DNA from 2 places in the Arthrobacter sp. K410C genome. Region 2 is predicted to be linked to the other one. Evidence: riboswitches for the same ligand, from Rfam matches in the RefSeq annotation. Region 2 holds a riboswitch; the other holds the start of a gene.
What was found. A riboswitch is a leader RNA that binds a small molecule or an ion and turns the genes downstream of it on or off. The one in region 2 is predicted to bind cyclic di-AMP.
Positions count from the first base shown of each region.

Region 1 (7,024 bases), on a different contig from region 2:
CCGCGGTACCGGGATGAATGCCGCCAGGCGGACGCCCCATGCAACGGGCGGCAGGACCGGCGGCATGGCCCACAAGATTATGGGAATGCTCAGGCGGCACTAAAACCACCAAACCAGGAAGCAGGTCCCGGATACGTCCGGAACCTGCTTTTTGGTCCTTTCAGACATGCGTGAACTCGTCATCCTCGGCACCGCATCCCAGGTCCCCACCCGCAGCAGGAACCACAATGGATACCTGCTGCGCTGGGACGGCGAGGGGCTGCTCTTCGATCCGGGCGAAGGAACGCAGCGGCAAATGATCCACGCTGGTATCCCGGCTACCCAGATCACCAGGATCTGCCTCACTCACGTCCATGGCGACCACTGCTACGGTCTTCCCGGCGTACTGTCCAGGATGGCCCTCGACGGTTTGGGGCACCCCGTTCACCTTCACTATCCGCGTGCCGGCGAGGACGTGGTCCGTGCCCTGGTCTCCGTGAGTTCGCCCGGCATCGACCTGCGCCTGCACCCCCATGGGGGAGCGGGGATCATCGCTGACGGACTGGAGATCCGGCCGCTGAAGCACCGCATCGATACCTACGGCTACAGGCTGGTGGAACCGGACGGCAGGACCCTGCTGCCAGACCGCCTGGCGGCAGCGGGCATCGCGGGCCCCGACGTCGGGCGCCTCCAGCGTGAAGGAACCCTCAACGGCGTCAGTCTCGAGGCCGTCAGCATCCATCGGCCCGGCCAGCGCTTCGCCTTCGTCATGGACACCGCGCCCTGCGAAGGTGCTGAGGAACTGGCCGACGGCGCCGACCTCCTGGTTGCCGAGTCAACCTTCAGCGATGACGACGCCGGCCTGGCGCAGCAATACCGCCACCTCACCGCCGGGCAGGCAGGGGAGCTGGCGTCGCGCGCCGGTGTCCGCACTCTGGTACTGACGCATTTCTCGTCCCGCTACGGCGACGACGCCACCGTGCTTGCCGCGCAGGCATCCGCACGCGCGGGCACGTCTGCCGTCACGGCCGCCGCGGACCTGCAGCGGATTCCCTTTCCGCAGCGGCGCAGCCCCGTGTCGACCTGGCACGCATCTTCCAGTCCCACCACCTGATCCGGCAAGGAGGCCGACAATGAGCGCCACATCCGAGGAAGTCCAGGGCGTTACTCCGCAGGGCAGGGAGCCCGAGCTGAAACGGGTCCTTGGCCCCAAGCTCCTCCTGCTCTTCATCGTGGGGGACATCCTTGGCGCCGGCGTCTACGCCGTGACGGGCACCATGGCCGGGACGGTGGGCGGGATTGTCTGGCTGCCGTTCCTCCTGGCCTTCGTGGTGGCGACGCTGACGGCCTTTTCCTACCTGGAGCTGGTCACCCAGTATCCCCAGGCGGCAGGCGCCGCCTTGTACACGCACAAGGCGTTCGGCATCCACTTCGTCACGTTCCTGGTGGCATTCGCGGTGGTCTGCTCGGGCATCACCAGCGCCTCAACCTCGGCCAATGTCCTGGCACAGAATTTCTTCGGCGGGCTGGAGGTCAACGGGGTCATGGGTGATCCCGGCCAGGGCATGATCACCGCCGTCGCCCTGGCATTCATGCTCCTGCTGGCCGCCATCAACCTGCGGGGTGTGGGGGAGAGCGTCAAGTTCAACGTGGTGCTCACCGTGGTGGAAATGGTGGCGCTGTGCATCGTGATCGGCGTCGGGTTCTTCGTCATGGCGCAGGGCACAGGCAACCCCGGCGAGATCTTCGTCTTCAGCGACTACCAGGACAAGGGCCTGTTCCTCGCCGTCACCGCCGCCACCTCCATCGCCTTCTTCGCCATGGTGGGCTTTGAGGACTCGGTGAACATGGTGGAGGAAACGCGCAATCCCGAGAAGATCTTCCCCCGGACCATGCTGACCGGCCTCGGCATCGCCGTGCTCCTTTACATGCTGGTTGCAGTGTCCGTAGTCAGCGTGCTGACACCCACAGAACTGGAGGGAATCCGCGAAGCCGAAGGCGCGGCACTGCTCGAAGTGGTGCATAAGGGCTCACCGGACTTTCCCATCGATAGGGTCTTCCCGTTCCTGGCCGTCTTCGCCGTGGCCAATACTGCGTTGATCAACATGCTCATGGCCAGCCGGCTGATCTACGGCATGGCCCGGCAGCAGGTCCTGCCGCGTCCCCTGGGCAAGGTCCTGCCCGTTCGCCGCACCCCGTGGGCCGGCATCGCCTTCTCCACGGTCCTTGCCCTGGGACTCATCCTCTATGTGGCCAGCGATCCGGAAAGCAACATCGTCGCCAACCTTTCCGGCACAACGGCATTCCTGCTGCTGTGCGTCTTCACCGTGGTGAACGTGGCATGCCTGGTGCTGCGCCGGAAGCGGGATCCGAACCGTAAGGTCTTTTTCACCTCGCCCGGCCCACTGCCCCTGGTGGCAGCCATCCTGTGTGCTTTCCTTGCCGGCCCATGGGTGGGACGCAACGTGATCCAGTACCAGATAGCCGGCGGGCTGATGGCAATCGGCGTGATCCTGTGGCTTGTCACCTGGCTGATCAACCGACGGACCAACCGCGGGGATAGGGTTAACCCATGACTACCGCTGCAGAATCAACGGTCATCCTCGAAAGCCGTTTCGCCAGCGAACTGGCAGACATGGCTGTTCCCTGGCAGGCGGAGGAAGCTCCGGAGCCCCGGCTCCTGGTCTTCAACGACGCCCTCGCGGAAGAGCTCGGGCTTGATGCCCGCTACCTGCGCAGCGCGGAGGGGGTGCGGTTGCTGCTGGGCAACCACGTGCCGGAGGGGGCAGCGCCGGTGGCCCAGGCCTACGCCGGGCACCAGTTCGGCGGATACTCACCCCTCTTGGGGGACGGGCGGGCCCTCCTGCTTGGCGAGATCCTGGACGCCAACGGCCGCCTGCGCGATATCCACCTCAAAGGCTCGGGCCGCACACCATTTGCGCGGGCAGGTGACGGGCGTGCCGTCGTCGGGCCCATGCTCCGGGAATACCTCGTCAGTGAGGCAATGCACGCGCTGGGGATTCCCACCACCAGGTCTCTCGCCGTCGTCGGCACCGGACGCCTGGTGCGCCGGGACGAGATGCTGCCCGGGGCAGTCCTGGCTCGGGTGGCCAGCAGCCACCTGCGGGTGGGGAGTTTCCAGTATGCGCGGGCCACGGACAACCTGGAGCTGCTGCGCCGCCTGGCGGACCACGCCATCAGCCGGCATTACCCCGCCGCCGCGGAAGCTGAGAATCCGTACCTTGCGCTTTTCCGGGCGGTGGTGTCGGCCCAGGCCGCGCTGGTGGCGCAATGGATGCTGGTGGGATTCGTCCACGGCGTGATGAACACGGACAACATGACCATTTCCGGCGAGACCATCGACTATGGGCCCTGTGCGTTCATGGACGACTTCAATCCCGCCGCCGTCTACAGTTCCATCGATGTGGGCGGGCGGTACGCCTACGCCAACCAGCCTGTTATTGCCGAATGGAACCTGGCGCGCCTCGCCGAGTCGATCCTTCCGCTGATCAACGAGGACCAGGAGCAGGCCGTCGCTCCCGCCGTGGAGGCGCTGGGCGAATTCCGCAGGCAGTACAGCGATGCTTGGTTCGACGGGATGAGGACCAAGCTGGGCCTGCCCGCCAGCCCCGCCGGAAGCCCTGAGGCCGAAGCGGCATCCGAACTGGTGGACGGGGTGGTTGCGATCCTGAAGGACGGCCCGGTGGACTACACGCGGTTCTTCCGCAACCTGGGCGAAGCAGCGCGCGGAAATGAAAGGCCTGTCCGGGGCATGGTCATGGACCTGGCAGCATTCGACGCCTGGGCCGGGCGCTGGCGGTCCATGAAGCCGGATGCGGACCGGATGGACCGGGTGAATCCCGTGTACATTCCGCGCAACCATCTGGTGGAAGAGGCGCTCGCTGCGGCCACCGGCGGCGACCTGGAGCCGCTTACCAGGCTCCTTGAAGCAGTGGGCTCCCCTTACGAAGAGCGACCCGGGCTGGAACGCTACGCCGAAGGCGCGCCGGAAGATTTCGGCAAGTACATGACGTTCTGCGGCACGTGACAGGCTGCGCCGCAAAGTGGCGGGGGGTCCCGGTGGCAACACGTTAACACGGCAAGGGCGGCAGCCGGGGTCTTCCCGGCTGCCGCCCTTATGTGCGCAGCTCTTGGTGCGGCTGCTTCAGTTGCGCGGGGTAACTACGCTACCCGGACGAAGGAAGCTCCGCCGAGCCAGCTGATGGAGTGGACTTCGGTCTTGTAGCCGTCCACGCCGCCGCTGACAACCTGGCCGTCGCCGGCGTACACGCCCACGTGGCCTGCAGTGATCACCAGGTCGCCGGGGGCGGGGGTGCCCACGGTGGTGCCGTACTGGTAGAACTGGCCGGGAGCCAGGTCACCGACGGACTTGCCGACGGAGCGGAGGGCCTTCTCCACCATGGCGGTGCAGTCCTGCTGCACGCCCAACTGGCCGTAGGCGGAAGCCAGGATGGCTGCACCCGTGCCGGTGCCGGTCGCGGCAGGTGCGGGGGCCGGGGCCGGAGCCGGAGCCGGGGCAACGGCCGCGGAGGCATAGTTCATGGTGGAGCCGGTGTTCGCCAGGGCAGGTGCGGCCTGGGCAGGAGCAGCGGCAGGTGCCACGTAGCCGGCGCCCGGAATGGTGATCTGGTCACCGGGGTAGATGATGGTGGAGATGTCCAGGCCGTTGGCGGCCAGCACATCGTTCAGGCTGACGCCGTGAGCGGCCGAGATGGCGCCCAGGGTGTCTCCGGAAACCACGGTGTAGACGTTGCCGGCGGCAGGGGCTGCGGCAGCGGGGGCAGCCACTGCGGCTGCCGGAGCGCTGGACGCCTGGACGCTAGCGGTTTCGGTGGTATCCGGGCCGGTCACGCCTGCATGGGCGGGAGCTCCAACACCGAACGCAATGCCGGACGCAGCGGCAACTGCGAGCATCGGACGGCTGAGCGTCCGTGCCTGGGACTTTGCGGAAGCAGCCAAGCCCTGGAGCGCGATTGAGCGGGCCGGAGTTGCGCGGTGACGGGCGGTAGGGAAATTTTTTGACACGTGTGATCGCCTCTCCCATGCCTGCGGGGTGAGCTGTCGGGTTCGGGTTGGAGATACCCGGCCGAAGGCAACCGCCCACAATGGACGGAGGCGCTATCGACTTAACCCCAAGGCCGTAACGGCCGTGGAAACTTGGTTCCCCCGTCCCTGCCAGCTGGAAAGCGATTGAATCCCGGGTCAGTGGCAGGGCTCGGCATACTGATGGGAATGTCCCGATTGGGAGGGACACCTGAAGACCATAACCCGGCCCCGGAGCAATTGTCACGTTTGGGTAACATACGAGGCGCTTCTATCAAATTAAGCAAACGTCTGGAGGTACTAGCACACCTTTCTGACCTCGCGTGATATTTTGCGGCTGGCGTCGCCTGTTATTTATGTCACAAACTTATTAAGGTAGCGGCGGGAGGTCGCCCAACCCTCAACCTAGTGTTGAAACCCGCTAAGCTTCGGAGCTATGCGCCTGATCGGAAGCATGTTCAAGCCCCCGCTGCTGGGAGGGCTGCTGGCACTTGCCCTGGCCGGCCCCGCTGCCCTGCCTCCGGCGGCCGCGGATGAGGCTCCGCCGGGCGGGTACCCATCGTGGGAAGACGTTCAGAAGGCGCAGCAGTCTGAAGCCGGGAAGGCGGCCGAGATCGAGAACATCACAGGCCTGCTTCAAGGCCTGCGGTCCGAGTCCGAAGCGCTCGGGACGGCCGCCGTGGCATCCGCAGCCGACTATGCACTGGCGGATGCCGCCCTGCAGTCCGCAACGGCCAGGGTGGATGCCCTTGCAGGCCAGGCTGCCCAGGCGGACGCGGAGTTGCAGCGGCATCAACAGGCCGTTGGTGCGCTGGCCGCCAGATCGTACAAGACCGGCGGAACCACCATGGGATTCTTTGTGGCACTGGAAGCTTTGGAGAACAACAGCATCCACGGGCTCAACGTCGTTGAGGTGGTGGGAGCCAAGACCGCGGATTTGGTCAGCCGGGCGGAGGCCGCCGGCAAAGCCACCGCTGCGCTGGCGGAGCAGGAAAAGACCGCCAGGGCGGAGCGCGAACGCCTGTCCGGGGAGGCGAAGGCCAAGCTGGACACTGCCCGTTCCGCCCAGGACGCGGTGGCCCGGCAGGTCGCCGAAGAGCAGCGGCGCAGCGGAGAGTTGACCGCGCAGCTGGCGTCCCTCAAGGGCACGACGGCGGCGCTCGAGGGCGAATACCGGCAAGGCCAGGCGGCGCTTGCAGCCTATGAGGCGGCGCAGGCTGCCAAGCGAGCGGCTGCCGAGGAGCAGGCCCGCCGGCAGGCAGCTGCAGATGCTGCCCTTGCCGGTGCTCAAAGACCTCCCGCTCCGGCAAACCCGGTCCCGGCAGCGCCGGTGCCAGCGAATCCCGCGCCGCTAAATCCGGCCCCGGTAAATCCTGCTCCCGTGAACCCGGCCCCGGCGAACCCCGCCCCCGTTGCCCCGGCGCCTGCAATCCCCGGCCCGCCCGCCGTCGTCGTGCCCTCCGTTCCAGGCGGCGCAGTCAACGATCCCGCTGCGGCCAAGAGCTACGCCTCCGGCCGCCTTGCAGCCTACGGCTGGGGCCAGGACCAGTTCCTGTGCCTCGCCCAGCTCTGGACCAAGGAATCCAACTGGCTGACCACCGCCACCAACCCCTACTCCGGGGCCTATGGGATTCCGCAGGCCCTGCCGCCCGGCAAGCTGGGAAGCGCCGGCAGCGACTGGCTTACCAGCTACCGTACGCAGATTGAGTGGGGGCTCGGGTATATCCGGGACCGCTACCGTACACCCTGCGCGGCGTGGGACCACTCCGTAGCCAGGAACTGGTACTGAGAGGCGCGCTAGGCTTTCTCCATGCCAGATTTTGAGCGGTTCCGGGTGCTGCTCGAGGAGGAGCGGAAGCGGAAGGCTGCACTGCTTCCGGACCTTCGCGCGGACATCGCCTCGGCCAGTTCGGCACGGCTCAATTCAAACGTCGATGACGAACACGATCCCGAGGGCGCCACGATCGCTTTCGAGCTGTCC
Region 1 covers NZ_JBNHFJ010000013.1:27,713-34,736, forward strand. Annotated here, with positions in the region: gene AC5RU7_RS16340 (ribonuclease Z) at 167-1,093, shown strand; gene AC5RU7_RS16345 (APC family permease) at 1,113-2,555, shown strand; gene AC5RU7_RS16350 (protein adenylyltransferase SelO) at 2,552-4,027, shown strand; gene AC5RU7_RS16355 (LysM peptidoglycan-binding domain-containing protein) at 4,162-5,025, opposite strand; cyclic di-AMP (ydaO/yuaA leader) riboswitch at 5,029-5,199, opposite strand; gene AC5RU7_RS16360 (aggregation-promoting factor C-terminal-like domain-containing protein) at 5,480-6,832, shown strand; gene AC5RU7_RS16365 (TraR/DksA family transcriptional regulator) at 6,854-7,024, shown strand, end outside.
Region 1: another riboswitch for cyclic di-AMP. It lies ahead of AC5RU7_RS16355 (LysM peptidoglycan-binding domain-containing protein); the one in region 2 lies ahead of AC5RU7_RS14460 (M23 family metallopeptidase).

Region 2 (7,024 bases):
GTCCTGCCCTTCGGCTTCGCCGGCTTCTGAGGGGGCCTCCTCCGTCATTCGCCGGGAGTCCCGGCAGCTTCAGCATCGTAGTCGGCGGCCAGGGAGCGGGCTACGGCGAGGGCCGAGTCCATGGAGGCGGCGTCTGTTGCCCGGCCTGCCCCTGAGGCGAGGCCGGCGGCGTAGCCTGCAATGAAAGTGGTCAGCGGGGCGGCCGGGCGCACCACGGAGTGGGCAGCCACTCCGGCGAGCGAGAGAATGGCATTGACATCCACCTGGACGTCTTCGAGTTCATAGGCCTGGAGCAGTGACCTGCACCATTCCTCCAGCGTCTCTTCCTGGCTTTTCACGAACTGCCTCCCAAGTTAACTGCGGCTGCGCCGGCCCTGGTCATCGTCCTGGTGGCCGGCGGAAAATCCCTAGCGCGGCAGCATCGTCCCACGTATCCACATCAGCTGTTGAGGCGGCGGATACGGTGACAAGCTGCACGTCCAGACTAGCAAGGAGGGAGCGGACAGAGCCGTTGATTAAGGCTCCCCTGGCGGCGAGCTCGTGCACGGCTTTTTTTAGCCCGGCCGTGCGGTAAAAACCCGCCAGCGGCTGGGCTCTGCCTTGGGGAGTGCCATCGTCAGATGCGGCCATAACCACGTCGGGCCTGCCGGCACCGCCGCCAGCCAGTTCCGCTGCCAGCGCAGAGGAGAGCCGGGCCACGGCGTCCGACACCAACGGCATGTCGCAGGCCAGCACCAGCGTGTACTCCGCTTCGCTGCCAGCCCTTGACAGCACCTCCAGCCCGGCAGCAATGGCGGCGGCGGGGCCTGCAAACTCTGGCTGCTCCCGGCAGGACAAAACGCCCTCCGGCAGGCGCCCAGGATCGGGACCGACCACCACAGTCCGGCGGGCACCGGACGCCGCATCAAGGGATCGTTCCAGCAAGGTGGCACCGCGGAAAAGCAGGTGCTGTTTCGGTACTCCGCCCAGCCGGGAGGACCGGCCTCCGGCGAGGATCAGGGCATCGAAATGCGGCATTGGCTCTTGCACCGTTCCAGCCTAGCCAGCGGCAGGCAGGGACGCACAAACAGGGAAGGACCGCTCAGGCAGCGCGCTCGGGCAGCAGGAAGGGGTCCCACGCGGGGGTGGGCTTCTCCAGCTCCTTGATCTGCCAGATGGTGCCGCGCGGAGGCTCCGGAACGATGCGCAGTTTCCAGCCCATTTCCGCGGGCGTATGGTCACCCTTGGCGTTGTTGCAGCGGAGGCAGGCAGCCACGAGGTTTTCCCAGGAGTCGGCTCCGCCGCGTGATTTTGGGTGGACATGGTCGATCGTGTGCGCAGCCTTGCCGCAGTAGGCACACTTGTGCCCGTCCCGTCTCAGCACACCCCGCCGGCTGACGGCGGTGGCCTGGTTGTAGCGCGGGCGGATGTAGCGGTTGAGGAGGATCACCGAGGGACGGCCCAGTATTTCCTGTGGACCCACCACGGGGTCGTCCCCTTCGGCCACCACGCTCGCCTTGCCCGTGAGCACAAGCACCAGCGCCCGGCGGAAAGTGACAACCGCCAGCGGTTCATATCCAGCATTCAGAACGAGAGTGCGCATGCACGTACCTCTTCACGGCCGCACCCGTCAGGGGCACGAGGGCCGGCTGCCCTCGGCATGTCCGGGCTATGGATCGACACCACAAGAGTAAACACAGAAGCGCACTATCAGCTAATCGCCCTCGGGAAGGCATTTGATCCGTCCGCTGGCAGGCCGTCTCCTGGAGCCCTCCGCACGGACCGGCCGCAGGCCCCGCCTGCTTCCCTTAAAAGGGAAAGGACCCCTGCTTTGTGGGCAGGGGTCCTTCCTCCATCGCCGGCCGTCGGGGGCGCCGGCCGGGGACGCGGGGACTAGTTGACGCGGATGAAAACCGGGCCGGAGCCAACGTTGGCGCTGAAGACCACCGTCTGGTTGCCGTTGTAGCCGCCGTGGACCGCCTGGCCGTTGCCTGCGTAGACAGCAATGTGCGCCATGCCGGCGCCGCCGTCAGCGTAGTAGATCAGGTCGCCGGGCTGGGCTTCGGCAGCGCTCACCGTGCGGCCCAGTGACAGGTAGCCTGCAGGCCAGTCGTGGAAGTTGATGCCAACGGCCGCCAGGGAGTTGGTCACCAGCATGGTGCAGTCCTGCATGACACCCAGCTGGGCGTAGGCGGCGGACAGGATGGCTGCACCCTTGCCGCTGGCGGAAGCGGGCGCGGCAGGAGCAGACGCAGCAGAAACCTTGGCGGTGACCTTCGGAGCGGGAGCGGTCTGGGCAGCCGGGGCAGGGGCCGCCGGCGCGGCTTCCTCTACCTCAACCTCCGGCTCTTCCACGACCACGGGCGCCGGCGTGGTGGTCACGGCAGGCTTCTCGTAGGTGATGGCGATGGTGGAAGCAGCGGAGATGGGAGCTTCGATGGCCGATTCAACTTCCAGGGCGGACGCCGGAGCGGAGTCCCGCTGGATGTTGGCGTCGGCAGCGTTGGCGGCGACGCCGCTGGTCAGCACCAAGCCGGAGGCGGCAGCGATCACGGCGGCCTGGCGACCTACGCCGCCGGCGTTGTCGCCCACAGCCTTGGCAATGACGGCGATCGAGCTGGTTTTGGTGACCTCGGCACGGTGCCGTGCGGTAGCACGAGTAGTCATCAGTTCTCTCTTTCGATTACCTCGGGGCCTGTGGGCAACCCGAGAGTTTTGGACGCGCCGGCATCTTGGGGGTACGTCGGAGCGCCCCGAACGGGGATGGTGGTTTAGCGAAAAAGTGCGGGCAAAGAAATAGTTCCCGGGGCCGAAGCCCCAAGAACTATTAGCCTGCGAGGGTGAAGAAGGAGGAGGTGCCGGTAGCGGCGACGGAGTGCAGCAGAGTGCCCTGGGAGGGGTTGAGTGCGCTGATCATCATGCCGTTGCCGACGTAGATGCCGACGTGTGCGCCGCCGTTCTGCATCACCAGGTCACCCGGCTGGGGGGTGGAGGTGGGGGTCATGGCGGTCCATGCGTTCACGCGCGGGATGCTGATGCCGGCCTGGGCGTAAACCCACTGGGTGAAGCCCGAGCAATCCCAACCGGAGGTGGGGCTGGTGCCACCCCAGACGTAGGGGCTGCCAATGCCGGTGTAGGCGATGGCCGCGAGGCCGGTGGTGGCCGCAGAAGCGGCGGTCGCAACAACCTTTTCTGCCGCGGTTGACTGGGCGGAAGTGGCGGTTTCGTCCTCGTCGTCGGAGGTTGACTGCACGGTCACGCGTTCAACAACGGGGGCGGCGACGGTGGTGACCACCGGGCGCTCGAAGGAAACGGTGGCGGTAGGTGCTGCGGTGACTGCAAGTGCTGTCTGCGCGGAACCGGACTCGGTGGAAGCGGAGACACCGGCGGTGGTGTCCGCGGTGGCCGGCAGACCCATGGCAAGGACAAGGCCGGAAGCGGCTGCAACAACAGCAGCCTGGCGACCCACTGTCCCGGCGTTGGCACTAACAGCTTTGGACACGGCGTCCAAAGGGTTGGTACGGACCGGTTGCGCACGGTGGCGCGCAGAATTATGGCGTGAAGACACGAAGGTAGCCTCTCCCAATGCCTGCGAGGTGAGCTGTCGGATTCGGATGGGAGTCACCCGGCCGCGCCGCTTCAAGGAAGCTTTGCGACTTAACCCCAAGGCCTTCCGTGAAGAAGGCCAAAATTGGTTCCCCCGCCCCTGCCAGACGATGAAATGCGAACGGACCTTGAGCGGTGGCAGAGTTAGGCAATCCGCACAAGAGCGTCAACTTCGGAAAAGTTGACGCGAGTTAGACGGTACAGGAGTTTTGACTGAATGTCACATTCAGGTCACGGCTGGTCACGGCAATTCGAGAGTCAGCAACCATTTGACTAGAGCCAGCCCGTCGGATCCACTACTTCGCCGTTGACCTGCACCTCAAAGTGCAGGTGGCATCCGGTGGAGGCTCCGGTGGTTCCGCTCAGTGCCACAACCTCGCCGCGCGAGACCGTCTGGCCCTCAGTCACATTGAAGGACGACAGGTGGTTGTACGTGGTCTCCAGGCCGTTTCCGTGGTCGATCACCACACGGTTGCCGCCGCCGAACTGGTGCCAGCCTACAAACGTCACGGTGCCGGTGGCGGCCGCGAGAACTGAGGTCCCGCACTGGGCAACGTAGTCCTGCCCGCGGTGGAAGTCGCCGGAACCACCCGTGATGGGGCTGACGCGGTAACCGAAGGGCGAGGCTGTGGTCAGCGACGCCAGCGGGGCGCCCAGGCTTCCGGTGGATGCGGCGCGGGAAACAGCGCCGGCGGACTGGGCGCTCAGGAGCTGCTTGAGCTTGCCGTCCGGATCCGCCTGGGTCACTACGGCCGAGCGGCTGAAGTCGATCTCCGCTCCGGCTTCGGCGGAGATAGCGGGCTGCGGGGTCACAGCGGTGGCCGCAACAGGCGCAAGGCCCGCCCCGTCGGTGGCCATGACCGGGCTGGTGGCCGGAACAGTCACGGTGAGCACCAGGCCGGTGGCAGCCAGTGCCATGCCGGCCTTCTGGCCGATGCCGCTCGCCGAGGCGAACTCGGTGATTTGCCGGAACGGACCCCGACGGCGCCGCGCATCACGGTGGAGATCGCGGGGGCGCTCCGTGTGGATGACTTCGGCGACGCGCGGTGCCGAAGCGGGGCCAGCGGCGCGGCGGCGCCCCCTGGAGGTCTGCATGGACAAGAAGGATTCCTCTCTGGAAAGCCTGCGAAGTTAGCTGTCGGATTCGGGTCAGAGAGTTCAAAGACCCGGCCCGCCGTAAGCAAGCTTCGGCACAGAGATATCCGCTGAGGGATTCCTTCACTGGAAGAGGCTTGCTGCTGACGGACTTCACCCCAAGGCAGTCCCCCGCTGCCGCTTGTGGTTCCCCCGCCTCTGCCAGTTAGTGACTCGTGCTCCTGATCCGCTGGCAGAGCTCGGCTCCGGATCAGGTAACGCTTTTGTATCAACGCTTGGTTCAACTATAGGGGCTTAAGGCCCTAGGTAACAATTCCGTTATCTTGGCGTTACCGGCGTCACACCGGGCGGTCCGGCCTTCCTAGCGAACGTGAACGAACACGTGCGCGGCAACCTCCGGCGGAAGTTCCAGAGCGCCTTCAATGCCGGGCACGCGGACCGAGATGTAGTCGCCCACACGTTCAAGGGTTACCGCCGCGCCTGGGCGGATGCCTCCCTCATCGAGCTGGGACAGCAGTTCCGGCTCCACCTGGATGGGCTCTGCCAACCGGCTGACCGTGACCTCCGACGCAGGCCCGTAGGACTTCATGGCTTCCAGGAGGCTCGTCACCGTATCGCTGGAGGCAAGTGCGGGCTGGCCACCAAGTGCGGCAAGGCCCGGAATCGGATTGCCGTACGGCGATTCGGTGGGATGGTCCAGCATCTCGTAGATGCGCCGCTCCACCCGCTCGCTCATCACGTGCTCCCAGCGGCAGGCTTCGTCGTGCACATAAGCCCAGTCCAGCCCGATCACGTCGGCCAGGAGCCGCTCGGCCAGGCGATGCTTGCGCATGACCTCGGTGGCGCGCTTGCGGCCGACTTCGGTGAGCTCCAGGTGCCGGTCGCCGGAGACCACCACCAGGCCGTCGCGCTCCATCCTGCCGATGGTCTGGGACACCGTGGGACCCGAGTGGCGCAGGCGTTCCGCGATACGGGCCCGCAGGGCAACGATGTTCTCTTCTTCCAGTTCCAGAATGGTCCGAAGGTACATCTCCGTAGTGTCGATCAGATCCGTCATCCAGCTCAGCTCCTCGAGCGCAGTACCTTGCGTTGTCCCACCGTATCGCTGTTCACCGCGACGTAGTCCGTTGGCTAGCTTAGCCTATTTTGACTTAGTCCGAATAGTTGGAAGCCGCCTGGCAACCCGTCTCAGTGGCTGGACTATGACGGTCCCGGTTCCCGCCGAATCAGCTGTTCAGGCAGAATGGGAAAGGCCTTCGATGCAGTCATTGCCGACTGCGCGCCAGCGACCATCCACCCGTTCGGACCTAAGCGCGTCCACGCCGAAATTGGAGCCCCCGTGAGCGAACCAAGCATCACTATTCCTGCCGATCTCCTCCCCAAGGACGGGCGGTTCGGCGCCGGACCTTCAAAAGTCCGCCAGGAGCAGATTGATGCGCTGTCCGCCGCATCGAAGAACGTCCTGGGCACCTCGCACCGGCAGGCTCCGGTCAAGAACCTCGTCGGTTCAGTGCGCGAGGGCCTCAGCCAGTTCTTCCGCGCCCCGGAAGGATATGAGGTTATCCTGGGCGTGGGCGGTTCCACGGCGTTCTGGGATGTTGCCAGCTTCGGCCTGGTGGAGCAGAAGGCCCAGCATTTGTCCTTCGGTGAGTTCGGTTCCAAGTTTGCGGCCGCCACCAACAAGGCACCGTTCCTGGACGCCTCCTCCATCATCAAGTCCGAGCCCGGCACCCGGCCGGTGGCGCAGGCAGAGGCCGGTGTGGACGTGTATGCCTGGCCGCAGAACGAGACCTCCACGGGCGTGTACGCACCGGTCAAGCGGGTGGCAGGCGCGGATGAGGATGCACTGGTGCTGGTGGATGCCACCTCCGCAGCCGGCGGCCTGGACGTCGATGTGGCTGAGAGCGACGTCTACTACTTTGCCCCGCAGAAGAACTTTGCCTCCGACGGCGGACTGTGGCTTGGCCTGTTCTCCCCTGCTGCGCTGGAACGCGCCGCACGGGTCAAGGCAAGCGGCCGCTGGATTCCCGATTTCCTGGACCTGCAGACCGCCATTGACAACTCACGCCTCAACCAGACGTACAACACCCCGTCCCTGTCCACCCTGGTGACATTGGACGCCCAGGTGCAGTGGCTGAACTCAAACGGCGGGCTGGACTTCGCCGCGGCCCGGACAGCCGACTCGGCAGGGCGCATCTACAGCTGGGCCGACGCCGCCGAGTTCGCCACCCCCTTTGTCGCCAACCCGGATGAGCGCTCGAACGTCATTGCCACCATTGACTTCGACGAATCAGTGGATGCCGCCGTCGTAGCCAAGGTCCTGCGCGCCAACGGCATCGTGGAC
Region 2 covers NZ_JBNHFJ010000010.1:23,130-30,153, reverse strand. Annotated here, with positions in the region: gene AC5RU7_RS14490 (molybdopterin molybdotransferase MoeA) at 1-48, opposite strand, end outside; gene AC5RU7_RS14485 (DUF6457 domain-containing protein) at 45-338, opposite strand; gene mobA (molybdenum cofactor guanylyltransferase) at 379-1,029, opposite strand; gene AC5RU7_RS14475 (HNH endonuclease) at 1,082-1,582, opposite strand; gene AC5RU7_RS14470 (NlpC/P60 family protein) at 1,873-2,646, opposite strand; gene AC5RU7_RS14465 (C40 family peptidase) at 2,807-3,481, opposite strand; cyclic di-AMP (ydaO/yuaA leader) riboswitch at 3,552-3,730, opposite strand; gene AC5RU7_RS14460 (M23 family metallopeptidase) at 3,859-4,680, opposite strand; cyclic di-AMP (ydaO/yuaA leader) riboswitch at 4,691-4,910, opposite strand; gene AC5RU7_RS14455 (iron-dependent transcriptional repressor DtxR) at 5,042-5,737, opposite strand; gene serC (phosphoserine transaminase) at 6,020-7,024, shown strand, end outside.